3 regions of the Streptomyces sp. NPDC056600 genome follow, and region 1 is predicted to be linked to each of the others. Evidence: riboswitches for the same ligand, from Rfam matches in the RefSeq annotation. Region 1 holds a riboswitch; each other region holds the start of a gene.
What was found. A riboswitch is a leader RNA that binds a small molecule or an ion and turns the genes downstream of it on or off. The one in region 1 is predicted to bind thiamine pyrophosphate.
Positions count from the first base shown of each region.

Region 1 (9,561 bases):
GTCACCCGGGGTGAGCGGGACCTGGACGGGCGTGGCGCCGCTGATCCGGGTGATGATCGGGTAGGCCTCGAAGGAGCGCCACGCGTAGATCACCTCGTCGCCGGGGCCGCTGGTGGACTGCAACAGCTGCTGGGCGACGCCCACCGAGCCCGTGCCGGTGGCCACGTGCGAGGCCGGCACCCCGAAGCGCTCCGCCAGTTCCTCGGTCAGGCCGGTGCAGGCCATGTCCGGGTACCGGTTGAACGAGGCGGCCGCGGCCACCACGCTCTCCATCACGCCTGGCAGCGGCGGGTAGGGGTTCTCGTTGGAGGACAGCTTGTAGGCGACCGGGCCCGTCCCCGAAGCCGGGCGGCCCGGCTTGTAGGAGGGCACTCCCTCCAGCTCGGCACGCAGTTTGGGGGTCGTCTCGCTCACCGCAGTCCTCCTCATGACGGCCGGCGGCTCACTACGCCGACGGCACCGATGGCTATCAGCCTAAGAGCCGCCCGCCGTGGCGGTACCGGCCCGGTGTGACGGGCCCCGGCGGGCGCCCTCCGGCGGGAGCGGTCCGGGGTGCCGGAACAACCGCGGACCCAGGGGCGCAACCGCGAAAATCACGCACGCCGGTGGCTCGCGCCCTGGCGCGCATCACCCGTGAAGGTGAGTTGCACCCCGGGCGGGACCTCTCCGGTGCACATTGCATGCACCCGCCGAGACGCCTGGTCCTGCGACTCCAAGACTCAATCGCCTTGATTTCCAAGGTGATTGCGCCCACATGACCATGGAGAATCGTCCCTGTCAACGGGCGCATATGCATCCGGCCCAGCCTGCCTTCCGAGCCCTACTATCGGCTCGCCATGACAGCAGCAGGGAAGCACCAGGTGAACCGGGCGGAGATCAGCCGCAGGGGCAGCCGACCAGGCCGGGCAGGTATCCGGGACGTCGCCGCCGCGGCCGGAGTGTCCATCACGACCGTCTCCGACGCCCTCAACGGCAAGGGCCGACTGCCCGATGCCACCCGCCGCCATGTCCGTGAGGTGGCCGACCGTCTCGGTTACCGCCCATCGGCCGCGGCCCGAACCCTCCGCACGGGGAAGTCCGGCCTCATCGGCCTGACCGTCACCACGTACGGGGATGAACCTTTCACCTTCACGGAGTTCGCGTACTTCGCCGAGATGGCGCGGGCGGCCTCCTCGGCGGCGCTGGACCGCGGATACGCCCTGGTCATCCTGCCCGCGACCTCACGGCACGACGTGTGGTCCAACGTGGCTCTGGACGGGACGGTGGTCATCGACCCCTCGGACCACGACCCGGTCGTCACCGAACTGGCCCGTCAGGGTTTACCGGTGGTCTCCGACGGCCGCCCGGACGGCACCCTTCCGGTGACGGCCTGGGTGGACAACGACCACGAGGCCGCCGTGCTGGGCATCCTCGACCACCTCGCCGGGGCCGGGGCACGCCGCATCGGGCTGCTCACCGGCACCAGCACGGACACCTACACCCGGCTGTCGACCACCGCCTACCTCCGCTGGTGCGAGAGCGTCGGCCAGGATCCGGTCTACGAGTCCTACCCGGCTCACGACCCCTGCGCGGGCGCGGTCGCCGCCGACCGGCTGCTGGCCCGTCCGGACCGTCCGGACGCGGTGTACGGCCTGTTCGACCCCAACGGCACGGACCTCCTGGCGGCCGCCCGGCGGTACGGGCTGCGGGTGCCCGAGGACCTGCTGCTGGTGTGCTGCAGCGAGTCCTCGGTCTACGCCGCCACCGAGCCGCCGATCACCACGCTCTCCCTCAAGCCGCGCCGCATCGGCACGGCCGTGGTCCAGCTGCTGATCGACGCCATCGAGGGCATCGCCTCGGACCAGCCGGTCGAGCAGGTGATGCCGACGGAGCTGATCGTCCGGGCGTCGTCCCAGCGCCGCCCGGCCCGCACCACCGTGAGCCCTCCCCGCGCGGCCGGCGCCGGCTGACACGTCGCCCGCCCCGCTCCGGCCCCTCGCCCCACGGCGGGACGGAGCGGGGGCGGACGGCGGCGCACGGCCCGGCAGGGGTGGCCGGGGCGTTGGTCGGGCGGGGTGAGACCTGCCCGGCCGACGGCACGTCAGGTGAGGCCGGGCGCGGGCGAGGACGGACCAGGACGAGGGGCGACCCGTCCTCGGTGACGGGCGTGCGGGCGGGCGCGGGGAGGGCGGCAGGGGGCGGGACGGCGGCCGTCGGAGGGACGTCAACCGGCGCACATCGTGCGATTCGGCCGAAATCCCGCCCGTCATCCCCTCATGCCGCAGGATTCACCACCCCTGGGTCGTCCCACGGCACGATCCGCGTTCCTATGATGGGCGCACGGCACCGCGGGCCGCTGCCACCAGGCAGTCCGATGCGGTGCAGACGCGGCGCGATGGTGGAGGGGTCGATGACTCAGGGGGCCGGTCGGGGACCCGAGGTGGAGCGTACGGCGACGCTGCGCGACTTCCGGGTGCCCGCATACGTCCACGAACCCGTTCCGCACACAGCGGCGGTGATCCCTCCCGCTCCCGTGCCGCCGGCCTCCGCCGCGCACGGCGAGCCCCCGGCGGAGCCGCACCCCGGTTCGGTGCCGCCCGAGGACATCCCCGGTCACGACGCCGCCGAGTACACCCCGACCGAGCGGGACCTCCCGGTGATCCGCCGCGGCGACACGCTGCAGCTCATCCCGTCCCCCGCCGCCGGTCCCTCGGAGGCGACGACCGCGGGGCAGCCCGCTCCCGGCCCGCTCTACGTCGTCGGCGACGTCCACGGCTACCTCGACGAACTCCTCGACGCGCTGCGCGAGCAGGGCATCGTCGACGCGAACGGCGAATGGTCGGCCGGCAACACCCGGCTGTGGTTCCTCGGCGACTTCACCGACCGGGGCCCCGACGGGATCGGCGTGATCGACCTCGTGATGCGGCTGTCGGCCGAGGCCGCGGCCGCGGGCGGCTACTGCAAGGCGCTGCTCGGCAACCACGAGCTCCTCCTGCTCGGCGCCAAGCGGTACGCCGACACGCCCGTCAACTCCAGCGCGGGCACCGCCACCTTCCAGGCCGCCTGGCTGCTCAACGGCGGCCAGAAGGCGGACATGGAGCGTCTGCGCGACCACCACCTGCAGTGGATGTCGCGGCTCGCCGCCATGGAGGAGGTCGACGGGCACCTGCTGGTGCACTCCGACACCACCGCGTACCTGGAGTTCGGCGCCTCCATCGAGGAGGTCAACGACACCGTCCGGGAGACGCTGACCCGCAACGACCCGGACGAGGTGTGGGACCTCTTCCGCAAGTTCACCAAGCGGTTCGCCTTCCGCGACGGCGGTGTGGACGCCGCCCGCGAGCTCCTCGACGCCTACGGCGGCACCCGGATCGTCCACGGCCACAGCCCGATCCCGTACCTCACGGGCGAGGCGGGCTCGGAGGACGGCGCGTCAGGCTCGGGACGCTCCCCGATCGACGGGCCGCACATCTACGCCGACGGTCTGGCCGTCGCCATGGACGGCGGCGTCACCATGGCCGGCACCCTCCTGGTGCGGCGCCTGCCCGTCGCCTGACCCGGCGCACCCGCCGCCGGCCCTCGGCTCCTGATCACGCGCAGTGATCAACTCCCGTCCGCATCACGGGAGTTCATACGTCGCATTTCCTGCCGGATCCGGCGCGGATCCGGCAGGAAACCGGGAAACTCCCGGAATTCCCCTTGTCATCACCCGCCGCCACGGCACTACCATCGGACTATCCGTAGCAGGCTCCCCTCCGTCCCAGCCAGACGGCTCGTCGGCATGCCGAGCCACAGCCCTACGGAGCATCGGGGGATGCACATGACCAGCCACCCGCAGCACCTGCGGAACGAGGACCGCCCCGATTTCGAGCGAGCCCTGGACGAGGTTCTGCGCTCGACCCCGCGCGAGAACGACCCGGCGGTTCTCACCGGGCGGCCGAACACCGAGCAGCTGCGCACGCACGCCCTGGCCCGCGCGGACGAGATCGCCCAGGCGGCGGCCGTCGAGTACGGCCACTACCTCGACCTCCGCGACGGCCTGCGGCGCCTGGCCGACTCGGCCGGGGAGCCGGATTCCGACACCGCGGAGAGCGCCGTGACACGGGAGGCCGACGCCTCCGGTCCCGGCGCGGGCGCGGTGGCCGTCGTGCTGGCTCCCCTGCTGGCGGGAGCGTCGGCGGTCGTGCTGCTGCTGATCGGCTACGTGCTGAAGATGGTCACGCCGGAACCGGCCATGGCGCGGACCCTGTTGACCGCCGGCTGGGTGTTCGGGGCGCTGGCCGCGGGCGGACTGCTGACCGCCGCGGCCGGACTGCTGGTCACCGCCCTGCGCAACGGCGCCCGGGCCTACCACGTGGAGCCCCGGCACCCGCAGGACGCGGATCTGGAGCGGGCCCGTCTGGAGTGGCTGGAGGCTCTGCGCGAGTTCGGCCTCCAGCCCTTCCTGGAGAAGGCGTCGGCCTCGGCCTCCCGGGTCGCCCCGGCGGGCGGACCGCTGCCCGCGCCGGGTGACCAGGACGTCCGGCCCGGTGCCCGTCGGGAACCGGGCCGGATGACCAGCCCGCGCTTCAGCAGCCCGGGCTACAGCAGCCCCGACTTCTCCAGCCCGGACCGCCGCAACACGTGACGGAAAGCGGCCACGCCGGCCCGGCGCGCACAGGCGCCCGGCCGGCGTGACCCGCCGCCGCACCGGCCCGCGGTCAGTCCGCCGCGGTCTCCAGCTGCCCGGGACGCTCGGTCAACGGCACGTAGACCTGGTTACCGCGTGCCGCGAACTCCTTGGACTTCTGCAGCATCCCCTCGGCGATCTCCAACGGCGAACCCGTCGCCGCGTCACCGCCGAACCGCTCGTTGATGTCCCGGCTGATCCGCATCGAGCAGAACTTCGGCCCGCACATGGAGCAGAAGTGCGCCGTCTTCGCCGGCTCGGCCGGGAGCGTCTCGTCGTGGAACTCCCGTGCCGTGACCGGGTCCAGGGAGAGGTCGAACTGGTCCTCCCACCGGAACTCGAACCGGGCGTCGGAGAGCGCGTCGTCCCATTCCTGGGCGCCCGGGTGTCCCTTGGCCAGGTCCGCGGCGTGGGCGGCGATCTTGTAGGTGATCACGCCCGTCTTGACGTCGTCGCGGTCGGGGAGGCCCAGGTGCTCCTTGGGCGTCACGTAGCAGAGCATCGCCGTGCCCCACCATGCGATCATCGCCGCGCCGATCCCGGAGGTGATGTGGTCGTAGCCCGGAGCGATGTCCGTGGTCAGCGGACCCAGGGTGTAGAACGGCGCCTCGTCGCAGATCTCCTGCTGAAGGTCGATGTTCTCCTTGATCTTGTGCATCGGGACGTGTCCCGGGCCCTCGATCATCGTCTGCACACCGCACCGCCTGGCGATGCGGCCGAGTTCCCCGAGGGTGCGCAACTCGGCGAACTGCGCCTCGTCGTTGGCGTCGGCGATCGATCCCGGGCGCAGACCGTCGCCCAACGAGTAGGTGACGTCGTACGCCGCGAGGATCTCGCTCAGCTCCTCGAAGTGCTCGTAGAGGAAGCTCTCCCGGTGGTGGGCCAGGCACCAGGCGGCCATGATGGACCCGCCGCGCGAGACGATGCCCGTCTTGCGGCCGGCCGTCAGCGGCACGTAGGCCAGCCGGACCCCGGCGTGCACCGTCATGTAGTCCACGCCCTGCTCGGCCTGTTCGATCACCGTGTCCCGGTAGATCTCCCAGGTCAGCTCCTCGGCCCGGCCCTCCACCTTCTCCAGCGCCTGGTAGAGCGGCACGGTGCCGATCGGGACGGGCGAGTTGCGCAGCACCCACTCCCGCGTGGTGTGGATGTTGCGGCCCGTGGAGAGGTCCATGACCGTGTCGGCGCCCCAGCGGGTCGCCCAGGTCATCTTCTCCACCTCCTCCTCGATGGAGGAGGTCACCGCCGAATTGCCGATGTTGGCGTTGACCTTCACCAGGAACCGCTTGCCGATGATCATCGGCTCGATCTCCGGGTGGTTCACGTTGGCGGGCAGCACCGCCCGGCCCGCCGCGATCTCCTCGCGCACCACTTCGGGGGCGACGTTCTCCCGGAGGGCGACGAACTCCATCTCGGGCGTGATCTCGCCGCGCTGCGCGTAGGCGAGCTGGGTGACCGGACGGCCGTCCCGGCCGCGGCGCGGAAGCCGCGGCGCCCCGGGGAACACCGCGTCCAGGTTCCGCAGCCCGCCGCGCGGCGAGGTGTGGCGGATTCCGTCGTCCTCGGGCCGGACCGGACGGCCGGGATACTCCTCGGTGTCCCCCCGGGCGACGATCCAGTTCTGCCGCAGTGACGGCAGGCCCCGGCGGACGTCGGTGGCCGCCGCGGGGTCGGTGTACGGGCCGGAGGTGTCGTACAGCGACACCGAACGGCCATTGGTGAGGTGGACCTGCCGCATCGGCACGCGGATGTCGGAGCGCGAGCCCTCGACATAGCTCTTGTGCCAACGAGCAGGCGTGCGTGCGTCCTTGTCGGTCATGAGACCTACTCCCTACGCCGGCATTACCCGGTAACAGGTTCGGCGGTCGACGCAGCGGTCTCCGTGACGATGTTTCCCGTGAAACATCGTCTGCCCGCCCCGTTCCGGGGGCGGTGCGGACGTCAGCGTCCTCTCAGCCCGGTGCTCCGAGCTCCCGCGTGTGCAAAGGTGACCCCACGCTAGCGTCTCGCCGGGCGCGGTGAACAGTAGGCCTCTGTCACTCTTGGGATGATCTGTCCGTGAGCACCATGCAACCGCCTCCCGAACCGCCGCGTTCCCCCAACGGCCCTCGCCTGCCGCACGGTCACGCGCACGGCGCCGGTCCCGGTCATGGCCCCGGTGCCGCCTACGGTCCGCCACCCGGCTACGGCCCACCGCCCGCCCGCGGATCCGCTCCCGGCACGGGGCCGGGACGGGGAACCGGGCCTGGTCGCGGGTACGGCGACGGACCGGGCCGCGGGTACGACGAAGGGTCGGGCGACGGGTACGGAGCCGGGACGGGCCAGGGCTCCGGCTACGGGGCGGGCCAGGGCTCCGGCTACGGGGCGGGCCAGGGCTCCGGCTACGGGCACGGCTCGGGGGACGACACCGGCGGACACGGCCACGGATCTGGCTCCGGCGGAGGGTCCGGCTCCGGCGGCGGACACGGGTCCGACGACGGCCCCGGATCCGGCTCCGGCTCCGGCTCCGGCGGGGGACACGACCACGGCTCCGGCGGCGGACACGGGCACAGTCACGCGCACGGGCCGGCCGCACCGGCCTCCCGGCGCCTGCGGAGGATCATCACCGCCGTCCTGGTGCCGTTCGCCGCCGCCGTCGCCGTCGGTCTGCTGGTCCTGTGGCCGGGCGGGGCGCCCGGCCACGAGCGCTCCGGCGTGGGATTCGACCGGCACACCGAGCAGGCCACCGTCACCCGCGTCGAGAAGACCTCCTGCGGACAGCAGAGCAAGAAGGACCAGGAGTGCTCCCTGGCCACGGTGCGGATCGACACCGGGAAGGACAAGGGCCGCACCTTCACCGAACTGGTCCAGAAGGACCAGTCCCGGCAGTTGGCCGAGGGCGACTCGGTGATCGCCGCCTACGAGCCGTCCGCGCCGAAGGAACTGCAGTACTCGGTCATGGACATGAACCGGAAGTTCCCGCTCGCCCTGTTGGCGGGCATCTTCGCGGTGGCCGTGGTGGTCGTGGGCCGGCTGCGGGGCCTGATGGCGCTGATCGCGCTGGCGGTGAGCTTCCTGGTGCTCACCCTGTTCATCCTGCCCGCCATCCTCCAGGGTTCGAACCCGTTGGTGGTCGCGGTGGTCGGATCCAGCGCCATCATGCTGATCGCGCTCTACCTGTGCCACGGCCTGTCGGCCAGGACCTCGGTGGCGGTGCTGGGCACCCTGGTGTCGCTGCTGCTGATCGGCGTGCTGGGCTCGGTCTTCATCGACTGGGCCGTCCTGACCGGCAACACCGACGACAACACCGGCCTGATCCACGGCCTGTATCCGCAGATCGACATGAGCGGCCTGCTGCTGGCCGGGATCATCATCGGCTCGCTGGGCGTCCTGGACGACGTGACCGTCACCCAGACCTCGGCGGTCTGGGAGCTCCACGAGGCCAACCCCTCGCTGGGCCCGCGCGGCCTCTACCGCGCCGGTCTGCGCATCGGCCGGGACCACATCGCCTCGGTGGTCAACACCCTGGTGCTCGCCTACGCGGGCGCCGCGCTGCCGCTGCTGCTGCTCTTCTCGATCGCCCAGAGCAGCGTGGGCTCCGTCGCCAACAGCGAGTTGGTCGCCCAGGAGATCGTGCGCACCCTGATCGGTTCCATCGGCCTGGTGGCCTCGGTGCCGGTGACCACCGCGCTGGCCGCCCTGGTGGTCGCCGCCGACCGCCCCGGCCCCGACGGCCGAGGCGCCCCTCAGGCGGCCGGGCGGAGCCGCGCCAACCGAGGGCGTCGCCGCCGCCGCTGACCTCACCGGGCACGACATCCGCGTCGGAGGTGCGGCGCGGGCTGCCGGTGCCCGGGAGGCGGTCAGGGCCGCCCGGGCTGCCGCCGCCGGGCCGAAGCGTTCCTTCAGGGGAGCGGGGCCGGCCACGGCGGGCAGATCAGCCGGCGCTCTGTTCCTCGGCCAGGATGCGGTCCAGCGCCTCGTCGAGGTGGGCGTCGAAGTCGGCCAGCGCGCCCTCCTGACCGAGCGGGACCAGCTTGTCCGTCCGGTCCAGGAACGCCACCAGCGGAGCGGCGCCGGAGCGGAACAGCGCCTGGTCGCGGCCCACCTGGAGCCGGATCAGCACCTCGCCCAGCATGTCGGGGTCGGCCGGTGACACTCTGACGTCACCGTCCCCGCAGGGCCGCCCCACCCCGTCGATCAGCAGCTCCCGGCCGAAGGCCCAGGTCACCGGCGCGTCACCAGGAAGGTGAAAGGTCAGTCGCACGGCGAACGGATCAGAGGTCTCGTAGCGCAGCTCGACCGGAATGCGGAACGAGAGCTCGTCCGAGACGAGAAAGTTCATCATGACCTCTGCCTGCACCGACTCGCGCATCGCCTACCCCGTCTTTTGTCCTCGGGTTGTCCGGGACTCATCCTGCTGACCCTGCGCGCCATCTTGCTGAACGTACACGGCGAATCACAAGGAGTGATTTTTCAGATACTGAAAGACAGGGCCAGGACACCGGGTTGGCGCCCGATCTCGGCCTGCAGCCGGCGGGCCGCCGGGAGCAGGCCGTCGGCCTGCTGGGCGGGGAGGGAGACGGCCACCGTGGCGACGAGGGTGCCGATCCGGATGGGGATCGCCGCGCACACCGTGCCCAGGACGTACTCCTGATGCTCGATCACTGGCTCCCCATGGCGGCAGGCCGCCAAACGCCGCAGCAGGACGCGCTCGTCCTCGACGGTGTACGGGGTCAGCCGCTGCACCGGGTAGCGGGCCAGGTGGTCCCGGCGGGCGTCCTCGTCGAGCTGGGAGAGCAGGCACTGCCCGATGGCGTGCGCGTGCCCGGTGGCCCGGAAGTCGGCCCACTCGTCGACCGCCGGGCTCTCCTCGGAGTCCGCGACGCCGACGACCTCGATCTCCCCGTCGCGGTAGCGGGCGCAGTACAGCGGTG
Region 1 is NZ_JBHTVQ010000014.1:54,357-63,917, forward strand. It holds gene hisC (histidinol-phosphate transaminase) at 1-414, opposite strand, end outside; gene ACFRAV_RS10080 (LacI family DNA-binding transcriptional regulator) at 837-1,949, shown strand; gene ACFRAV_RS10085 (metallophosphoesterase) at 2,375-3,535, shown strand; gene ACFRAV_RS10090 (hypothetical protein) at 3,794-4,606, shown strand; gene thiC (phosphomethylpyrimidine synthase ThiC) at 4,680-6,467, opposite strand; TPP riboswitch at 6,460-6,635, opposite strand; gene ACFRAV_RS10100 (YibE/F family protein) at 6,716-8,425, shown strand; gene ACFRAV_RS10105 (SsgA family sporulation/cell division regulator) at 8,562-8,999, opposite strand; gene ACFRAV_RS10110 (IclR family transcriptional regulator) at 9,101-9,561, opposite strand, start outside.

Region 2 (9,561 bases), on a different contig from region 1:
CCGGCGCGGCGTTCCGTGCCGGCCTCCGGTTCGGTGGAGACGACCGAGCCCTTCGGGATGCTCTCGCTGAACGCGCGGGTCACCATGCCCGGCTTGAGGCCCTGGTCCTTCAGTGCCTCGCGGGCCTGGTCCAGGGGGCGGCCCTCCACGGAGGGGACCTTCACCACCTCGGGTCCTGAGGAGACGACGAGGGACACCGCGCCGCCGCCGCGGACCCGCTCGCCGACGCCGGGGTCGGTGGAGATCACGGTGCCGCGCTCGACGGTGTCGCTGAACCGGCGGGAGACGTCGCCGACCTCGAGGCCGGACTCGGACAGCCGGTCACGGGCCTGCGCCTCGGTCTTGGCGAGGAGCGGGGGGACCTCGGTGAACTGACCCGAGTTGATGTACCAGACACCGCCGCCCACGCCGATGAGCAGGAGCACTCCGAGGAGCAGCGCCAGCGGGCCCCGGCGGCCCAGGCCGCGACCGCGCGCGCCGGAGGGCGGCAGGCCCCCGGAGCCGAGCCGGGTGGTGCGCTCGACGACGGCGGTGGCCTCGTTGTCCTCGTTCACCGGGAGCGGGCGCTGCATCACCGGGCGGGACAGCACCGAGGTGCGGTCCGCGGAACGGTCGTGCTCCTCGGCGCGGGCGGCCGGCGGCACGGCGTCCAGCTGCGCCGCGGACAGCGTCGCGCGGGCCGCCAGCACCTGGGCCAGCAGCTCCGCCGCCGTGGACGGACGGTCCGCGGCGGCCCGCGCGGCGGCCGTCACGACCAGCTCGTCCAGCGGGCCGGCCAGTCCCGGCACGAGGGCCGACGGCGGCGGCACGTCCTCGTTGAGGTGGCGGAAGAGCACCTGCGCGGGGGAGTCCCCGCGGTGCGGCTTCGCCCCGGTCAGCATCTCGTGGAGCACGATGCCGCAGGCGTAGACGTCGACCCGGGGGTCCACGGTGCCCTGCTCGATCTGCTCGGGAGCCAGGTAGGAGACGGTGCCCATCACCGAACCGGTGGTGTCGGTGACCGTGTCCACCGCCCTGACCAGGCCGAAGTCGGCGACCTTCACCCGGCCGTCGTCCCCTATGAGGACGTTCTCGGGCTTCATGTCGCGGTGGACGAAGCCGGCCCGGTGGGCGGCGCCGAGGGCGGCCAGCACCGGCTCCAGGATGTCCAGCGCGGCTCGCGGCTGCAGCGCGCCCCGCTCCCGCAGCACGTCGCGCAGGGTGCAGCCGGCGACGTACTCCATCGCCAGGTACACGTAACCCCCGTCGGTCCCCTGGTCGAAGACCTGCACCACGTTGGGGTGCGCGAGACGGGCCACCGACTTCGCCTCACGGATGAACCGGTCGACGAAAGCGGCGTCGTGCGCCAGCGCCGGGTGCATCACCTTGAGGGCGAGCACGCGGTCGAGGCGGGTGTCCAGCGCACGGTAGACGGTCGCCATGCCGCCGACCGCGATCCGCGCGTCGACCCGGTAGCGGCCGTCGAGCACGCGGCCGAGGAGCGGGTCCTGAAGGGTCGTGTCCACGCAGGGAGTCTACGAGGGGCGCGAGGGGGCCGGAGCCGTCCGGTGGAAGCGGAACCCCGGCCGCGCGCCCCCTCAGAAGGCCGGGCGCTCCGGATCGAGCTCGGCCAGGCCCTCCGCCGGGGACGAGGCCCTGGCGAAACGTCGCTGCGGAATCCGTCCGGCCAGGCGGGCCAGCCGCCCCGCCTCCACCCCGAGCCGCATCGCCCGCGCCATCCGCTCCGGGTCCCGCGCCCTGGTCACCGCCGAGGCGAGCATCACACCGGCGCAGCCCAGCTCCATGGCGAAGGTCACGTCGGAGGCGGTGCCCGCGCCGGCGTCGAGGATCACCGGGACACCGGCCGCCTCCACCATCAGCTCGAAGTTGTGCGGGTTGCGGATGCCGAGGCCGGAGCCGATCGGCGAGCCCAGCGGCATCACCGCCGCGCAGCCGACGTCCTCGAGCCGCCGGGCCAGCACCGGGTCGTCACTGGTGTAGGGCAGCACCGTGAAGCCGTCGTCGACCAGGGTCTCGGCGGCCTCCAGCAGCTCGACCGGGTCCGGCAGCAGGGTGCGCTCGTCGGCGATCACCTCCAGCTTCACCAGCGAGGTGCCCAGCGCCTCCCGGGCCAGCCGGGCGGTCAGCACCGCCTCGCCCGCGGTGAAGCAGCCGGCCGTGTTGGGCAGCACGCTGATGCCGAGGCGCTGGAGGACGGAGAGCACAGAGCCGTGGCTCGCGGGGTTCACCCGGCGCATCGCCACGGTGGTCAGCTCGGTGCCGGAGGCCACCAGGGCCCGCTCCAGCGCGTCGAGACCGCTCGCGCCGCCGGTGCCCATGATCAGCCGGGAGGTGAGCTTCAGATCGCCCAGGACGAGTGGGGCGTCCTGACCTTCTGTCTGCGCGTGCACGTCAGCCTCCCTGCACGGCGGTGAGGACCTCGACCCGGTCGCCGTCGGCGAGCGGGGTGCCGGCCCACCGGTCGCGCGGCACCACCGTCTCGTTGACGGCCGCGGCCACACCGGACCTGGAGGGGGTCAGCAGGGCGACGACGGCGTCCAGCGCGGTTCCGGCGTCCAGCTGCCGGGGGCTGCCGTTGACCCGGACGGTGATCGGCGCGCTCATGCCGCGACCTCCCGGCCGTCGTCGGCCACGGCCGGCTGCCAGGCACCCGGTCGGCCCCCGGCGGCGGCGAAACGATCCGCCGCGAAGGCGCGGCCCCGCTCCGGCAGCTCCCCGGTGGCGAGCGTCTCGGCCATGAGGTCCCCGGTGACCGGGGTGAGCAGCACCCCGTTGCGGTAGTGGCCGGTGGCCAGCAGCAGGCCCTCCAGCGCGGTGGGGCCCAGCAGCGGCGCGTTGTCGGGGGAGCCCGGCCGCAGTCCCGCCAGGGTCTCGGTCATCGGCAACTCGGTGATGCCGGGCAGCAGTTCACGGGCGTCGCGCAGCAGCGTGTACACGCCGCCCGCGGTGACCGTCGTGTCGAAGCCCAGCTCCTCGCTGGTCGCCCCCACCACCAGCTCGCCGTTCTCCCGCGGCACCAGGTACACCGCGCTGCCGCGCACCACCGCCCGCACCGTCCGCGACAGGAACGGCGCGTACACCGGCGGGACCGCCAGCCGCAGCACCTGCCCCTTCACCGGCCGCACCGGCGGCCGGACCTCCTCGGGCACCCCGTCCAGCGCACCGCTGTGGCTCCCGGCGGCCAGCACCACGCGCCCCGCGGACAGGGCGGTGCCGTCCTGAAGGACCACGCCCTCGGCCCGCCCGGCCGCGGCCCGCAGCCGGACCGCCCGCTGCCGGTGGAAGACCACCCCGGCCCGCTCGCAGGCCACCCGCAGCGCGGAGGCCAGCAGCCGCGGGTCGGCCTGGTGGTCGCCGTCCACCCGCAGCCCGCCCCGCACACCGGGCGCGAGCATCGGCTCCAGCCGGCGGCACTCCCGCCCGGACAGCCACTCGGAGGACAGCCCGTGCAGCCGGTGCAGGTCGTGCAGCTCCCGCAGCTCCGCCCGGTCGTCGGAGTCCAGGGCGACCGCCAGGGTGCCCGAGGGCCGGTACCCCACGTCCGTCCCGGACGCCTCGGCGAGCTCCTCGGCGAACGCGGGCCAGCGGCGGGCCGATTCGAGGTTGAGGGCGAGCAACTCCTGCTCGCCGTGATGGTGTTCGGTGACCGCGGCCAGCATTCCGGCGGCCACCCTGGCCGCCCCACCGCCCGGCTCCGGATCCACCACCGCGACGGCGCCGCCGCGGCCCGCGGCCCGCCAGGCGGTCACCAGGCCGATGATGCCGCCGCCCACCACCAGTACGTCGGACGTCATGGCGTCCAGCTCCTCCCTTCGCCGGAATGACCCGGATCAGGTTCGTACGGTCGGAGGCCGCCAGCCTCCCTCTCAGCCCGGTGCGTCCGGGCTCCCGCGGGTGTCTTACCGTCGCCACACTAACCCCTGCCCCCGAGACGCTGAAAGAGAGTCACCCGTGCCCCGCTCCCTCGACGGCCTGCTGATGGCCCCCGTGCAGGACCAGGACCCCGGCCAGGTCGGTTCCGCCACCCGTTTCCGCTACCACGAGAGCGAGGGCCAGGTGTGGGCCACCTATCAGGGTGGCGACATCGCCCGCGGGTACCTGGTCGGAACCCGCGAGGAGGACCGCGTCGACTTCCGGTACGTCCAGCTGACCGTGGACGGCGCCACCGCTTCCGGGCACTGCCTCTCGCGGATCGTCGAGCTGCCCGACGGGCGCGTCCGGCTGGAGGAGACCTGGCAGTGGGAGTCCCGGCCGGGCAGCGGCACCAGTGTCGTGGAGGAGATCCGTCCGGAGTCCGGGCGGCCGATGTCTATGGTGAGGGAGTGAACGAGGGCGTGAACGATCAGAGGCGGAAACGGGCCGGACGACGGGTGGTCGTCGCCGGCGCCGGAATGGCCGGGGTCCGGACGGCGGAGGCGCTGCGCGAACAGGGCTTCACCGGCCCCGTGACGCTGATCGGCGCGGAACCGCACCCGCCGTACGACCGCCCCCCGCTCTCCAAGGGCGTGCTGCTCGGCGGGGCCGAGGGCGACGGCGCGGCCGCCTTCGACGTCGACTTCGCCGGCCTCGACATCGACCTGCGGCTGGGTTGCGAGGTCACCGGGGTACGCGTCGCCGACAAGGAGGTCGACACCGACCAGGGGCCCGTGGGCTACGACGTGCTGGTCGCCGCCACCGGCGCCCACCCGGTCCGGCTGCCCGGCACCGCCGGCGCCGAGGGCGTGCACGTCCTGCACAACCTCGACGACGCCCTGCGGCTGCGCCCGGTGCTGGACCGCCACGACTCCGTGGTCGTGGTCGGCGCCGGATGGATCGGCGCCGAGTTCACCACCGCCGCCCGGGCGGCCGGCTGCGAGGTGACCGTGGTCGAGGCCACCGGACGCCCGCTCTCCGGCGCGCTGCCCGCGGAGGTCGCCCGGCCGATGGGCGAGTGGTACACCGAGAGCGGCGCCACCCTGCACACCGGCGCCCGGGTCGAGCGGGTGGAGCCCGGCGCGGTGCTCCTCGCCGACGGCCGGCGTCTCGCGGCGGACGCGGTGGTCGTCGGCATCGGAGCACGGCCCGCCACCGCCTGGCTCTCGGGCGCGGTGGAGCTGGGGCCGCAGGGCGAGGTGCTCGCCGACGCGCGGCTGCGGGCCTCCGCGCCGGACGTCTACGCGGTCGGCGACTGCGCCTCCTTCCCCTCCGCCCGCTACGGCGAGCGGCTGCTGATCCACCACTGGGACAACGCCCTGCAGGGCGCCCGCACGGTCGCCGAGGGCATCCTCGACGAGACGCCCGCCGCTCCCTACGACCCGGTGCCGTACTTCTGGTCCGAGCAGTTCGGGCGGTTCGTGCAGTACGCCGGTCATCACGCGGCGGCGGACACGACGCTGTGGCGCGGCGCGCCCGAGGACCCGGCCTGGAGCGTGTGCTGGCTGCGCGAGGGGCGGCTGGTCGCGCTGCTGGCCGTCGGCCGGCCCCGTGACCTCACCCAGGGCCGCAAACTGATCGAGTCCGGCGCCACGGTCGACCCGGACCTGGTCCGCGACCCGGCCCGGCCGCTGAAGGCCGCCGCCCGCAGGTGAGGGGACGCGCGGGTGCCCCGGACGGACCACGCGGGAGGGGGCCCGACTTCCCCCTCCCGGTCCCGGATGGCACGCTTGGTCCTGTGACCGAGATTGACGCGAAGATCGAAGCTCTCGTTCCCGAGTGGCTCACCCTCCCCGACATCGCCGAGAAGCTGGACGTCGAGGTGACGCGGGTGCGGCAGCTGGTGAAGGAAGGCCAGCTGATCGCCGTACGCCGTGGTGAGAACCGCGCGCTGTACGTCCCCGCCGCCTTCATCGACGGGGACAAGGTGGTCAAGGGCCTCACCGGCCTGCTGACGCTGCTGCGGGACGACGGCTTCACCGACGAGGAGATGCTGGAGTGGCTCTTCACCCCTGACGAGTCCCTGCCGGGCACTCCCGCCCAGGCCCTCAGCGAGAACCGTGGCACGGAGGTGAAGCGCCGCGCCCAGGCGCTCGCCGTCTGACACCTACGCACCACCGACGGCCGCCCCCACCCGGGGGCGGCCGTTCCAGTGCCGCCCCCGTCCGGGGCGGCCGCTCCGCGCCCCGTCCGCCGCTCCACGGAACCGGGCGCCACCACCACCACGATCCGGGGGGACAGCACCGTGCCCGAGACCGCCACCGACCCCAGCGCCACCGCCTCGGAGGACCGCGCCACCGCCACCTCGGCGGACCGCGCCACCGCCAGTGCCGCCGCCACCGACGCCCGGGCCCGGCTGGCCGCCGCCCGCCTCTACCTGTGCACCGACGCCCGCCGCGACCGCGGCGACCTCGCCGAGTTCCTCGACGCCGTGCTGCCCGCGGGGGTGGACATCGTCCAGCTGCGCGACAAGGGCCTGGAGGCCGCCGAGGAGCTCGAGCACCTGCGCACCGTGGCCGAGGCATGCGCCCGTCACGGCAAGCTGCTCGCCGTCAACGACCGCGCCGACGTCGCCCACGCCGCCGGGGCCGACGTGCTCCACCTGGGCCAGGGCGACCTCCCGGTGCCGGCCGCCCGCGCGATCCTCGGCCCGGACGTCCTGATCGGCCGCTCCACGCACTCGGTGGCCGAGGCGGAGGCAGCCGCCACCCAGGAGGGCGTCGACTACTTCTGCGTCGGCCCCTGCTGGCCCACCCCCACCAAGCCGGGGCGCCCGGCCGCCGGGCTCGACGCGGTCCGCAAGGTCGCCGCGCTGGGCGTGGAGCGCCCCTGGTTCGCGATCGGCGGCATCGACCTCACCACCCTCGACGAGGTGCTGGACGCCGGCGCCCGGCGCGCGGTCGTGGTCCGGGCGATCACCGCGGCGCCCGACCCCGCCGCCGCCACCGCGGAGCTCGCCGCCCGCCTGCGCGACCGCTGACCTGCGCCACCGGGGCGGCACGGCTGTCCGGGGAGCGGACAGTCTTTGGGACAGGGGCCGCGGCCTGGCTAACCTGCGAAGTATGGCCCTAGGAACCGCGTCAACCCGGACGGACCGCGCGCGCACCGTGCGTGACATGCTCGCCTCCGGGCAGCAGACCGTCTCGTTCGAGTTCTCCGCGCCCCGGACGGAGAAGGGCGAGCGGAACCTGTGGAGCGCGCTCCGCCGGGTCGAGGCCGTCGCGCCCGACTTCGTGTCGGTGACCTACGGCGCCGGCGGGTCCACCCGCGCGGGCACGGTCAAGGAGACCGAGCAGATCGTCTCCGACACCACGCTCACCCCGGTCGCGCACCTGACCGCGGTCGACCACTCGGTCTCCGAACTGCGCAACATCATCGGCCAGTTCGCCGACGCGGGGATCCGCAACATGCTGGCGCTGCGCGGCGACCCGCCCGGCGACCCGATGGGCGAGTGGGTCGCGCACCCCAAGGGCCTGCACTACGCCGCCGAACTCGTCGAACTCATCAAGGAGTCGGGAGATTTCTGTGTAGGTGTCGCGGCCTTCCCCGAGCTGCATCCGCGCTCCCCGGACTGGGAGGCGGAGGTGCGGCACTTCACCGACAAGTGCCGTGCGGGGGCGGACTACGCCATCACCCAGATGTTCTTCCAACCCGAGTCGTACCTGCGGTTCCGCGACAAGGCGGCCGCGGCCGGCTGCGAGACGCCCATCATCCCCGAGGTGCTTCCGGTCACCAGTATCCGTATGCTGGAGAGGTTGCCGACTCTGAGCAACGCCGTGATTCCCGCCCGGCTGAAAGAGCGGATCCTCACAGCCAAAGACGATCCGGCCGCTGTACGCTCCCTGGGAATCGAGTTCGCCACGGAGTTCTGCGCGCGGCTGCTGTCCGAGGGTGTGCCCGGACTGCACTTCATCACGCTCAACAACTCCACGGCCACACTGGAGATCTACGAGAACCTGGGCCTGCACCACCCGGTGCGGGGCTGGACCGGGAGCGTCTGAGTCCGTCAGACTGCCCCGTTCCTAGGGAGAGGGGCGTTACATGGGCTGGACGGTCCTCTACATCGCGTTCGGCATCGTCGCACTGTGGCTGCTGGGCGAGGTGTTGCTGCAGTACAAGGCCAAACTGCGGTGGCGCGTGCTGGCGTTCGCCGGCTTCCTCGGCGTCGTGATCGGTGTGCTGGCCGCTTCGGTCACGATGATCGGCCTGGGCGCGCTCGCCTTCGCGGTGGGGCAGACCTTCGTCACGCTGTCGTTCCGCAGCGGCTTCTCGCAGGGCTGGGCGCTGCCCGCCGCCCGCCGTCGGGCCGGCCGGGACGACGAGGAGTGGGAGGAGTTCGAGGGCGACGACCGCGACGAGCACGGTGACCGTGACGCACACGGTGACCGTGGCGGACTCCGCGGCCGTCAGGACGACGAGCAGCCGGCCGCGCCCTCCGTGGACGACTACCAGGCCGCCGCCGGCGCCACCGCGTACCCGTCGCAGACGGCGCAGGAGGACACCGGCTCCTACGGCGTCTACGACAACTCCGGTTACGACACCGGCGCGTACCCCGCCGCCGCGTCCGCCGGAGCCGACGGGCAGGGGTACGGCGCCTACGACACCTACGCCGGTACCGGATACGACCAGCAGCAGTACCAGGCCTACGCGGACCCCTACGCCACGCAGGGCGGCCAGTACGGATACGACACCACGTACGGCGGCCAGCAGCAGGGCTACGAGCAGCAGGGCGGGTACGACGCGGCGTCTTACAGCGGCTACACCGACACCACGCCGCCCGGCGGAGTCTGGGTCCCGCAGCAGCGGGGCGCCGAGGACCCGTACGGGACCGAGCAGTCGCAGCAGTCGCAGCAGCAGCCGTACCCGTACGGGTACGACGAGCAGTACCGGTACTGAGCAGGCCGCGCACGACGGAGGGCCGGTCCCCGTGGGGGCCGGCCCTCCGTCGTCGTGGGGCACGGGCGTCGCGTCGTGGCGCCGGGCCGCGGGACGACCACCCACCGAGGGGGCGAGCTCGGTGGCGCGGTGGGTGTGCGCGGGTCAGACGGAGCCGCGGAAGGCGGGGCCCTCGACGACCAGGCCGGAGACCAGCGCCCCGGACATGCCGGCGTGCGGCAGCCCGCCGCCGGGGTGGGCCCAGCCGCCCGCCCGGTACAGATTCGGCAGTCCGGTGGCGTTGCCGGGACGCAGCAGCGCGGCCCCGCCGCCGGCCAGGGCGGGGGCGGGAACGCCTTCCGTTCCCGTCTCCCGCCGGACGTCCGCCGGGGTGCGGACCTCGTGCCACAGCAGCCGCTCGCGCAGCCCCGGCAGGACGCTCTCCGCGGCCGTCAGCATCAGCTCCGCCCGCCGCTCCGCCTCCCGCGCGTCCGTGCCCGCCGGCACCGTCGCGGTCAGCACCACGGACTCGTGGGCGTCGTCGGGCCGCAGCGCCGGGTCGTCGGGGCGCAGCACGGTGACCGTCGGGACCACGGAGGCCCGGTCACCGGCCGGGGGAGCGCCGGTGAGGGTCTCCAGCTCGGCGTCCCGGTCGGGGGAGTGGACCACGGTGCGGTGCACCGCGTCCGCCTCGCGCGCGCCGCGCAGGGCCAGCAGCACCGTGAGCCGCCCCGGTACCGGTCCACCGGCCGGACGCGGCGCGACGTCGCCCTC
Region 2 is NZ_JBHTVQ010000039.1:38,493-48,053, reverse strand. It holds gene pknB (Stk1 family PASTA domain-containing Ser/Thr kinase) at 1-1,505, opposite strand, end outside; gene ACFRAV_RS19900 (thiazole synthase) at 1,578-2,390, opposite strand; gene thiS (sulfur carrier protein ThiS) at 2,392-2,604, opposite strand; gene thiO (glycine oxidase ThiO) at 2,601-3,794, opposite strand; TPP riboswitch at 3,791-3,902, opposite strand; gene ACFRAV_RS19885 (hypothetical protein) at 3,952-4,326, shown strand; gene ACFRAV_RS19880 (NAD(P)/FAD-dependent oxidoreductase) at 4,335-5,567, shown strand; gene ACFRAV_RS19875 (Rv2175c family DNA-binding protein) at 5,651-6,016, shown strand; gene thiE (thiamine phosphate synthase) at 6,269-6,892, shown strand; gene metF (methylenetetrahydrofolate reductase [NAD(P)H]) at 6,975-7,913, shown strand; gene ACFRAV_RS19860 (hypothetical protein) at 7,954-8,808, shown strand; gene ACFRAV_RS19855 (phytoene desaturase family protein) at 8,953-9,561, opposite strand, start outside.
Region 2: linked by a shared signal. The riboswitch ahead of thiO (glycine oxidase ThiO) and the one ahead of thiC (phosphomethylpyrimidine synthase ThiC) in region 1 are both predicted to bind thiamine pyrophosphate.

Region 3 (9,561 bases), on a different contig from region 1:
CACGGAGGGGCGCGCCTCGTGCTCGCTCTCCGTCTAGGCCGCCGTTCCGGCTCCGCCGTCCAGCTCCGCCGGCTGATGGTCGCGGCGGCGTCCGGCGGCACCGCGTTCCTGCTGCTGTCCTCCCTCGCCCATGCCCTGGCCCATCCGGAGGCCCCGGGCGACGCCTCCGTCCGGCTGGCCTGGTGCGCCGCGCCGCTGGCCGCCACCGTGTACCTGGCGGTGGCGGTGGCCCGCACCGACCCGGGGACCCGGCCGCGACCGGGGCTGTCGGCCATCGGTCTGGGGCCGGGCCGCCTGATGGCCGTCTCCGTGGTGACGACGGCGCTGAGCTGTCTGCTCGGCTCGGCGCTCGGGCTGCTGTTCTTCCTGCATCTGCGCGGCGACCTCACCGGGATGCCGTTCGACGGCGGGGCGGCCGCCCTCCTCTCGGCCGGCCCCCCGCTCCCGCTGCCGGCCACGCTCACGCTGCTCGCCCTGGTCCCGCTGATCGCCTCCGTGGCGACCGCGTCGGCGCTGCGGCCGCGGGAGGCGGGCGGGCTGCGCGCCTCGGCCCGCCGCCGGATGCCCGACGCCCGGCGGGGGAAGCCGCGTGCGGACTCGTCCTCCTCCGGTTCCCCGGCAGCCCCGGAGCCGGCGGCGTCGCCGTCCCCTGCCTCGGTCCTCGACGGGGAGGCCGCGGCGACGGGCGGAGTCACGGCGGTCGCCGTGGCCGCGGACCAGGACGAGGACGCACCGGTCCCCGCTCCGGTGGCCGACGTACCGGCTCCGCTGACCGCCGCTCCCGACGGGCTGCCCTGGGGCGTGGCGATCCTGGTGGCCGGCCTCGGCGTCTCCACCTATGCCAACCGCACCGGCGTCGCCCTCTCCCCCGACCTGGCCACGGTGCCCGGGGGCCTGCTGGCCGGCTGGGCGCTGGCCGCCCTGGGTCTGGCACTGATCGGGCCCGGCCTCACCCACCTGTGCGGACGGCTGCTGCAGGCCGTCCGCCCGGGCGCGGTCCGCCTCCTCGCGGGGCGGGTGCTGATGGCCGAAGCCTCCCGGGTGGGGCGTCCGCTGGGTGTGGTCGCGGCGGTCGCCGCCCTGGCCTACGCGCTGATCCTGCGCTACGGCCTCGGCGGTGCGGTCCTCGGCCCGCTGGGGGCGCTGGGCGCGGTGCTGGTGACGGGCTGCACGGCGGCGACGCTGGCCGCGGCCGCGATCGAGGTCCGTCAGATCCGGGCGGACACCATGCTCGCGCTGCTGAGGGTGGGCGCCCCGGCCGGCACGCTGCGGGCCTGTGCCGCGCTGCGCGCGGGCGTCCTGCTCGCCGTCTTCGGTCCGCTCACCGTGGCGGTGGCCGAACTGGCCTCGCTCACTCCGGGGAGCTGACCCGGCAGCGGAACCGATCCGCCGGAAACCGGTCCGGAAGGGCGCCGCACTCGCGATGAGTTCGGCGCCCTTCCACGGTCTCCCCTACAACCGCACACCGTGTCGAGGAAGGCGTTCCCATGTACCAGCAGATGATCTTCGTGAACCTGCCCGTCGGCGACATCGAGGCCTCGAAGACGTTCTTCTCCCAGCTCGGCTACTCCATCAACCCGCAGTTCTCCGACGAGACGACCGCCTCCGTGGTCGTCGCCGACAGCATCGTCGTGATGCTGCTGGCGCACGAGAAGTACCAGCAGTTCACCGACAAGGAGATCGCCGACGCCAGGAAGACCAGCGAGGTGATGATCGCCCTGAGCGCGGAGAGCCGCCAGAAGGTCGACGAGCTGGTGGAGCGGGCGCTCTCGCTGGGCGCCACCGAGCCGCGCGCCCCGCAGGACCTGGGTTTCATGTACGGCCGGGCCTTCGACGACCTGGACGGTCACACCTTCGAGGTCGTCTGGATGGACCCGGCGGCCGTCGAGGGCTGAGCCGTCCGGCTCCGGCCCGGAGCGGTCAGTCCCACCGCGTGCGGGACAGCCACAGGTCCAGCAGCGCGCGGTCGCCGAGCACCTCGAGCGACCCGGCGTCGGGCGCCGTCCGCCGCTGGAAGGCCAGCAGCACCTCGGTCAGCGGTCCGCGCAGCGCCACGTCGGCCCTGCCGTGCCGCCGACTCCAGCGGACGCCCTCGTCGGCGAGCTCGACCAGCCATTCGGCGTCGAGCCCGGCGGGGGCGTCGGTGGCGTGCAGGTGGAGGGTGCGGCCGCCGAGGCGCAGGGCGGCCCCGTCCTCGTCGTCCGGGTCCCGCTGGGAGAACCGGACGAGCCCCAGCCACTCCTCGATCGTGTCGGCGGCCACCTCGGGCGCCACCTCGTAGGGCTGCCGGGCGGCGAACGCGGCGTCGGCCCGGTGGACGGCCAGTTCGTTGCTCATCCGGCGGGCCCAGAAGCCGGCCGTCCGCTCCTCGTACCAGGACCAGACCGGCGTGTCCGGGGCCGCACCGGACAGCGCCTCGACGAGCAGCCGCCCGGACTCCTCCAGCCACGCGTCGAGGGCGGCCGCGTCGCCGCGCGCCTCGGGCCCGTCGAACCCGGGGACCTCCTCGTCGGGGAGGTCGGCGGTGGCCCTCCGCGCGACGAGCAGCGCGGCCCACCGCAGCGCCCCGCCGACGTGCCGGACCAGGTCCTCCAGCGTCCAGTCCGGGCAGGTCGGCACCCCGGCGGCCAGGTCGGCGCCCGAGGTCACCACCGACCGCAACTGCCTGGTCTGACGGCGGACGTTCGCGATGTGGTCCTCGTGCGAGAGAGTGATCATCCCCGCACCCTAGGCTCCACGGCTCAGCCGAGCACCACGGTTTCGCGGGTGTCGAAGGAGACCGAGACCCTCTCCCCCTGCGCGGGGGCGTCCCGCAGCGGGCACACCGCCTCCAGTTCCGGCGCGTCCCCGTCCGGACGCAGCCGCAGCGCGACCTGCGCGCCCTGGAAGGTGCGGGCGGTCACCGTGTACCCGGGCTCCGCGCCCACCGGCGTCACCCGGACGCCCAACGGACGCACCAGCACGGTCCGTTCGCCCTGCGCCGAGCCCGCAGGGACGGGCACCCGGCCCCAGGGAGTCTCGGCGACGGTCCCGGAGACGCTCGCCCCGGTGACGTTCTCGAATCCGAGGAAGCGGGCCACGAAGGCGTCCGCGGGACGCTGCCAGACCTCCAGCGGCGTGCCGGACTGGGCGACGCGCCCGTCCCGCATCACCACGACCCGGTCCGCGAGCGCGAAGGCCTCGCCCTGGTCGTGCGTGACGGCGAGCACGGTCGTGCCCAACCGGCCGAACAGCTCACGGAGTTCGACCACCAGACGCTCGCGCAGGGAGCGGTCGAGCTGGCCCAGCGGCTCGTCGAGCATCAGCAGCCGGGGGCTGGGAGCCAGCGCGCGGGCGAGAGCGACGCGCTGCTGCTCGCCGCCGGAGAGCGTACCGACGGCGCGCGCGCCCGCCCCGGGGAGCCCGACCAGCTCCAGCAACTCCCGTACCCGCCGGTCCTGTTCCTCGCGCCCCGCACCGCGCATGCGCAGACCGAAGGCGACGTTGCCGGCCACGTCGCGCTGCGGGAAGAGCTGGTGGTCCTGGAACATCAGGCCCACCCCCCGCCGGTGCGCGGGCACCCGCACCTGGTCGCGGCCGTCCAGCAGCACCCGTCCGGCGTCCACCTGCTGCAGGCCCGCGACGGCCCGCAGCAGCGTCGACTTGCCGCTGCCGCTGGGGCCGAGCACGCAGACGATCTCGTGCTCGGCGACCGCCAGGTCCACCGCGTCCAGGGCGGCGTGTCCGCCGAACCGGACCGTCGTGCCCTCCAGGCTGAGCAGCATCGTCAGAACTCTCCCGTCCGGTCGCCCCGCAGCCGCTCCAGCACCAGCAGGGCCGCCGCGCACACCACCATCAAGATCACCGAAAGGGCCATGGCCTGGCCGTAGTTGAGGTCGCCGGGCCGCCCGACGAGCTTGGCGACGGCGACCGGCAGGGTCGGGTTGTCGGGCCGGGCGATGAACACCGTCGCCCCGAACTCGCCGAGGGAGACCGCGAAGGCGAACCCGGCGGCGATCAGCAGCGCCCGGCGCACCATCGGCAGGTCCACCTCGCGCCACACCCGCCACGGCGAGGCGCCGAGCACCGCCGCGGCCTCCCGCAGGCGGTGGTCGACGGCGCGCAGCACCGGCAGCATGGTCCGCACCACGAACGGCACGCCGACCAGCGCCTGCGCCAGCGGGACCAGGATCCAGGTGGCGCGCAGGTCCAGCGGCGGCTCGTCCAGGGCGATCAGGAAACCGAAGCCCACGGTCACCGCGGAGACGCCCAGCGGCAGCATCAGCAGCGCGTCGAACCCGCGCACCCACCGGCCGGCGTCCCGCCGGGCGAGGGCGGCGGCCGCGAGTCCGCCGATGACCACCGCGATCGCCGTGGCGGCCACCGCGTACTCGAGCGAGTTCCCCACCGCCTCGATCGGCGGGACGAGGAACGCGCCGCCGTCCTCCTCGGTGAGCCGCCGGTAGTAGCCGAGCCCGGCCGCGAAGGACCGCTGCACCAGCACCGCCGGCGGCAGCACGATCAGCACCGCGGTCACCACCAGCACCCCGGCCAGCAGCAGCCGTTGACCGGCGCCGCGCGGCGGGCGGGCGGTCGTGGAGGGGTCGACCAGCCGCAGGGTGGCCTCCCGCCGCCGCACCGTCCAGGCGTGCACGGCGAGGACCCCGCCCACCGCGGCGAACTGCACCAGGCTGAGCACCGCGGCCGTGGACAGGTCGAGCAGGGCGGCGGTCCTGCGGTAGATCTCCGTCTCCAGCGTGGAGACTCCGGGGCCGCCGAGGACCTGCACGATGCCGAAGGAGGTGAAGGTGAACAGGAAGATCATCAGTGCCGCCGCGGCGACGGCCGGCCCCAGCGCCGGCAGGGTCACCGTCCGCCAGGCCGCGAAGCGCGAGGCCCCCAGCATCCGGGCGGCCTCCTCCTGCCCCGGGTCGAGCTGCGCCCACAGCCCGCCGACCGTGCGCACCACCACCGCGAAGTTCACGAACACGTGCGCGAGCAGGATGGCCCACACCGTGCCGTCGAGCCGGACGCCCCACCAGGTGTCGAACAGCCCGCCGCGCCCGACGACCGCGAGGAACGCGGCGCCGGCCACCACGGTCGGCAGCACGAACGGCACGGTGACGACGGCCCGCAGCACCTCCCGCCCGGGGAACCGCAGCCGGGCGAACACGTAGGCGGCGGGCAGCGCCACCACCAGGGTGAGCGCCGTGGAGGCCAGGGCCTGCCAGAGCGTGAACCAGAGGACCTCCCGGACCTCCGGCCGCCCCAGCACGCCCGCGGCCTCCCCGAGCTGCCAGCCCCCGTCCTCGCCGCGCAGTCCGCGCAGGACGATGGCGACGACGGGGTAGGCGAAGAAGACCGCGAAGAACGCGATCGGCACGGCCATCAGGCCGAGCCGCACCGCGTCGCTCCGCAGTCTTCCCGGGGCACCGGTGCGGGTGGTCACCGCAGGACGAGCGACGACCACTGGTCGACCCACTGGTCACGGTTTGCGGCGATCTTGCCGGGCTCCATCGTCCTCGGGTCCTCGATCGTCACGCCGTGCTCGGTGAAGACCTCCGGCAGCGCGACGTCCTCACGGACCGGGTTGACGAACATGTTCAGCGGCAGGTCCTCCTGGAACCGCTTGGAGGCCAGGAAGTCCAGCAGCGCCTTGCCGCCCTCGGGGTTCGCCGCGTTCTTCAGCAGGCCCGCGTACTCCACCTGCCGGAAGCAGGTCCCGGTGGCCACCCCGGTGGGGGCGTCCTTCGGCTGCGGGTCCGCGTAGACGACCTCGACCGGCGGGGACGAGGCGTAGGAGACGACCAGCGGACGTTCCCCGCCCGCCTGCTTGCCGCCGGCCGAGCCGGAGAACTCCTCGTTGTACGCCTGCTCCCAGCCGCTGACCACCTTCAGACCGTTGGCCTTCAGCTTCTTCCAGTAGTCCTGCCAGCCCTTGTCGCCGTACTCGGCGGCGGTGCCCAGCAGGAAGCCGAGACCGGGCGAGGAGGTGCTCGCGTCCTCGGTGACCAGCAGGTTCTTGTACGCCGGCTTCACCAGGTCGTCGAAGCTCTTCGGCGGCTTCAGGCCCTTCTTCTCGAAGTAGGCCTTGTCGTAGTTGACGCAGACGTCGCCGGTGGTGACCGGGGTGGCCTTGTTCCCCTCGACGCGGAACTCCTCGCCGAGCTTCGCCGACTCCTTCACCTCGTAGGGGTCGAAGATCTCGTTGCCGAGGGCGCGGGAGAGGAGCGTGTTGTCCACGCCGAACAGGACGTCGCCCTGCGGGTGGTCCTTGGTCAGCACGGCCTTGTTCAGGGCCTGCCCGGCGTCGCCGTCCTCCAGGACCTTGACCTTGAAGCCGCTCTCCTTCTCGAAGGCGGCGATCACGTCCTTCGACGCGGCCCACGAGTCGTGGCTGACCAGCGTGACGGTCTTCTTCCCGCCGGACTCCTGCGCGTCGCCGTCCCCGGAACCCCCGGAGCCGCACGCGGAAAGCGCGAGCGCGAGCACGGCCACCGTCGCGGCGGCCGACTCCTTCTTGACGTGCCTCTTGATGTACTTCGTGACGTGCACGGATTTCCTCCTGGCTGACCAGGAAGAGACGCCGCCCTGCCCGGAGACCACGCGGGTCCCCGGGCAGGGCGCAACAGCTCGAGTCGACCGAACTCCCTACCCAGAATGACCTGGGCGAGGTTCAGAGGGTCTGCGGTCGGTACCGCACTCTCAGCGCTGCAGCGCTCCCCTGTCGGATAATCGCTATTCGGATGTGTGACGTGGCCAGATTACCGCTCGGTGGCCGCAAGCTGACCACAGGCCCCGTCGATCTCCTGCCCGCGGGTGTCGCGGACCGTCACCGGCACGCCGTGCGCGGCGATCGCCTCGACGAACGCCTTCTCGTCCTCGGGCCGCGAGGCGGTCCACTTGGAGCCCGGCGTCGGGTTCAGCGGGATGAGGTTGACGTGCGCGGGCTTGCCCTTGAGCAGCCGGCCCAGCCGGTCGCCGCGCCAGGCCTGGTCGTTGATGTCGCGGATCAGCGCGTACTCGATGGACAGGCGGCGCCCCGACTTCGCGGCGTACTCCCAGCCCGCGTCCAGCACCTCACGCACCTTCCAGCGCGTGTTCACCGGGACCAGCGTGTCACGCAGGTCGTCGTCCGGGGCGTGCAGCGAGATCGCCAGGCGGCACTTGAAGCCCTCGTCGGAGAACCGGTTGATAGCGGGCACCAGGCCGACCGTCGACACGGTGATGCCGCGCTGCGACAGCCCGAGACCGTCGGGCTCCGGGTCGGTGAGCCGGCGGATCGCCCCGGTCACCCGGTTGTAGTTGGCGAGCGGCTCACCCATGCCCATGAACACGATGTTGCTCAGCCGCGCCGGGCCGCCGGGGATCTCCCCGTCACGCAGCGCCCGCATGCCGTCCACGATCTGGTGGACGATCTCCGCGGTGGACAGGTTCCGGTCCAGCCCGGCCTGGCCGGTGGCGCAGAACGGGCAGTTCATCCCGCAGCCGGCCTGGGAGCTGATGCACATGGTCACCCGGTCCGGGTACCGCATCAGCACCGACTCGACGAGCGTGCCGTCGAACATCTTCCACAGCGTCTTGCGGGTGGTGCCCTCGTCCGTGGACAGGTGCCGCAGCGGGGTCATCAGCTCGGGAAGCAGCGCTTCCTGGAGCTTCGCCCGCGAGCCGGCGGGAATGTCCGTCCACTGCTCCGGGTCGTGCGCGTACCGCGCGAAGTAGTGCGTCGAGAGCTGCTTGGCGCGAAACGGCTTCTCGCCGATCGCGGCCACCGCTTCCTTGCGCTCGGCGGGCGTGAGGTCGGCGAGGTGCCGCGGCGGCTTCTTGGCTCCGCGCGGGGCGACGAAAGTGAGTTCTCCGGGCTTAGGCATGGCCTTACCAGTGTGGCAGATCGATTCCGGTGGCCCGGGCCACAGCGGGGTGGGGGCGGTCACCCGTGGGTGCCGCCTGTCACTGTTGGTCGTCCCCGCACGGCCCAGAGACGGCCCAGGCCCGGCGCTTCGACGACGCGGGCAGGCCCCACAGAGAAACCTGATGGGCCCACTGCGGCACCGTGCCGGGCCGCTGGATGTCGCTGCCGTCCGCCGTCGTTGCCATGAGATTGCCGTCACTGCGACCGACGGCGCCGGGAGACCGTTCGTTGCTCCGTCAGTCGAGCGAACCGTGCGTTGAACCCTCTCCGGTGGTGTGCGCCCCCTTGTGCGCTGGGTTGCCACCTTGTGTGACTCCTCTGGGCACAGCACGGTTCAGGTGGATGCTGCTCGGTCTGCTGCACGACCATCGGGGAGGGGCGGTCAGGGTGGGTTCAGCCAGTCAATGGGCACGTGACACCTTCGGGGACATTGCCGGTGAGCTGGCGGACATCATCCCCGCTTGTCTCCTCCGGGCTCATGATCGCGCTCGGACAGGGCACGAGGGCGTCCACACTCAGACGCTCGAAGCCTACGGACACGGCCTCTATGCGGTGCAATACGAGGAACTGGCCGCCGGCATCTCCGGATATGGGGAAGCCGTGCGCCTACAAGGTCGCACGCTGATGCTCGTCCGCGGCCACCTGATCTACCCCCTCCGCTACGCCAAGAAAGACGTGCCGGTCACCGCGGCACGTCTCCGTCGCGCCACAGGCTTCCGAGCAGACCTGATCCGCCGCCACGGCCCGCCTCCCAGGCAGCAGGCCTTCGACCTGGACTGGGGGGAGCTTGACGACTCCGAGGTGCACCCAGACCTGGAGCTGCTCCCCGACGACGTGCAGCTCGTCCTCGTCGCCTACGCCTGCTCAATGGAGAAGGGCGTCATGCGTGTCGAGTGGGGTTCTGCGGAGCTGCGCCGTGAGGACCGGTACCTGATCTGGCACCGTCACGAGCCATTGCCCACCAGAGGGTGACTCGGAGCCGTCGGCCGACGCATGCAAGCGTTTGGTGCGTGTGACGAATATGGTTTGCGCGGCGGCAGGGTTGTGTGTCTACCGTTACCACCATGCGCCAGTAAACCTGAAGTCCCCCATGCCACAGCCGTTCGACGGCCCCTTCGCGATGTCCGACACCGGGCGTCTTCGGGCCCGAACGGCCTGAACGGGTATGTCTGGTGCCAGGCAGGTGCGCTCTCCCTATTCCTTGGTGATGAGCCCCCTTCAGTGATTGTTCTCGACCCGGCCGAACCGGTACGGGCTTCGTCGCTGCCGTGCACTCGGGATGCCGGTCTCCCCTCACTTCGAGAGAACTGTGGAAGTACACCCATGTTCGAAGAGCTCTCGGCCCTCAACGCCCGTCCCGCCGTCTACTCGCGGGTCACGACCCCGGACCTGTGGACCGACCCCCACATCTCCGCGCGCATGCTCGCCGCGCACCTGGACCCGCACGTCGACCTCTCCTCCTACCGGGCCGAGTACCTCGAAAAGGTCGTCGCCTGGATCGTCAGCCGCTTCGACGTCCGGCCGGGCCTGCGCGTCGCCGATTTCGGGTGCGGTCCGGGTCTCTACACCACCCGCCTCGCCCGCACCGGGGCGGACGTCACCGGGCTGGATCTGTCCTCGCGCTCACTCGACCACGCCAAGTCGCTCGCTCATGTGGACGGGCTGTCCGT
Region 3 is NZ_JBHTVQ010000023.1:6,842-16,402, reverse strand. It holds gene ACFRAV_RS14250 (ABC transporter ATP-binding protein) at 1-37, shown strand, start outside; gene ACFRAV_RS14245 (hypothetical protein) at 19-1,368, shown strand; gene ACFRAV_RS14240 (VOC family protein) at 1,488-1,895, shown strand; gene ACFRAV_RS14235 (maleylpyruvate isomerase family mycothiol-dependent enzyme) at 1,921-2,718, opposite strand; gene ACFRAV_RS14230 (ABC transporter ATP-binding protein) at 2,742-3,764, opposite strand; gene ACFRAV_RS14225 (ABC transporter permease) at 3,767-5,368, opposite strand; gene ACFRAV_RS14220 (thiamine ABC transporter substrate binding subunit) at 5,425-6,516, opposite strand; TPP riboswitch at 6,610-6,715, opposite strand; gene rlmN (23S rRNA (adenine(2503)-C(2))-methyltransferase RlmN) at 6,744-7,850, opposite strand; gene ACFRAV_RS14210 (hypothetical protein) at 8,234-8,863, shown strand; gene ACFRAV_RS14205 (SAM-dependent methyltransferase) at 9,215-9,561, shown strand, end outside.
Region 3: linked by a shared signal. The riboswitch ahead of ACFRAV_RS14220 (thiamine ABC transporter substrate binding subunit) and the one ahead of thiC (phosphomethylpyrimidine synthase ThiC) in region 1 are both predicted to bind thiamine pyrophosphate.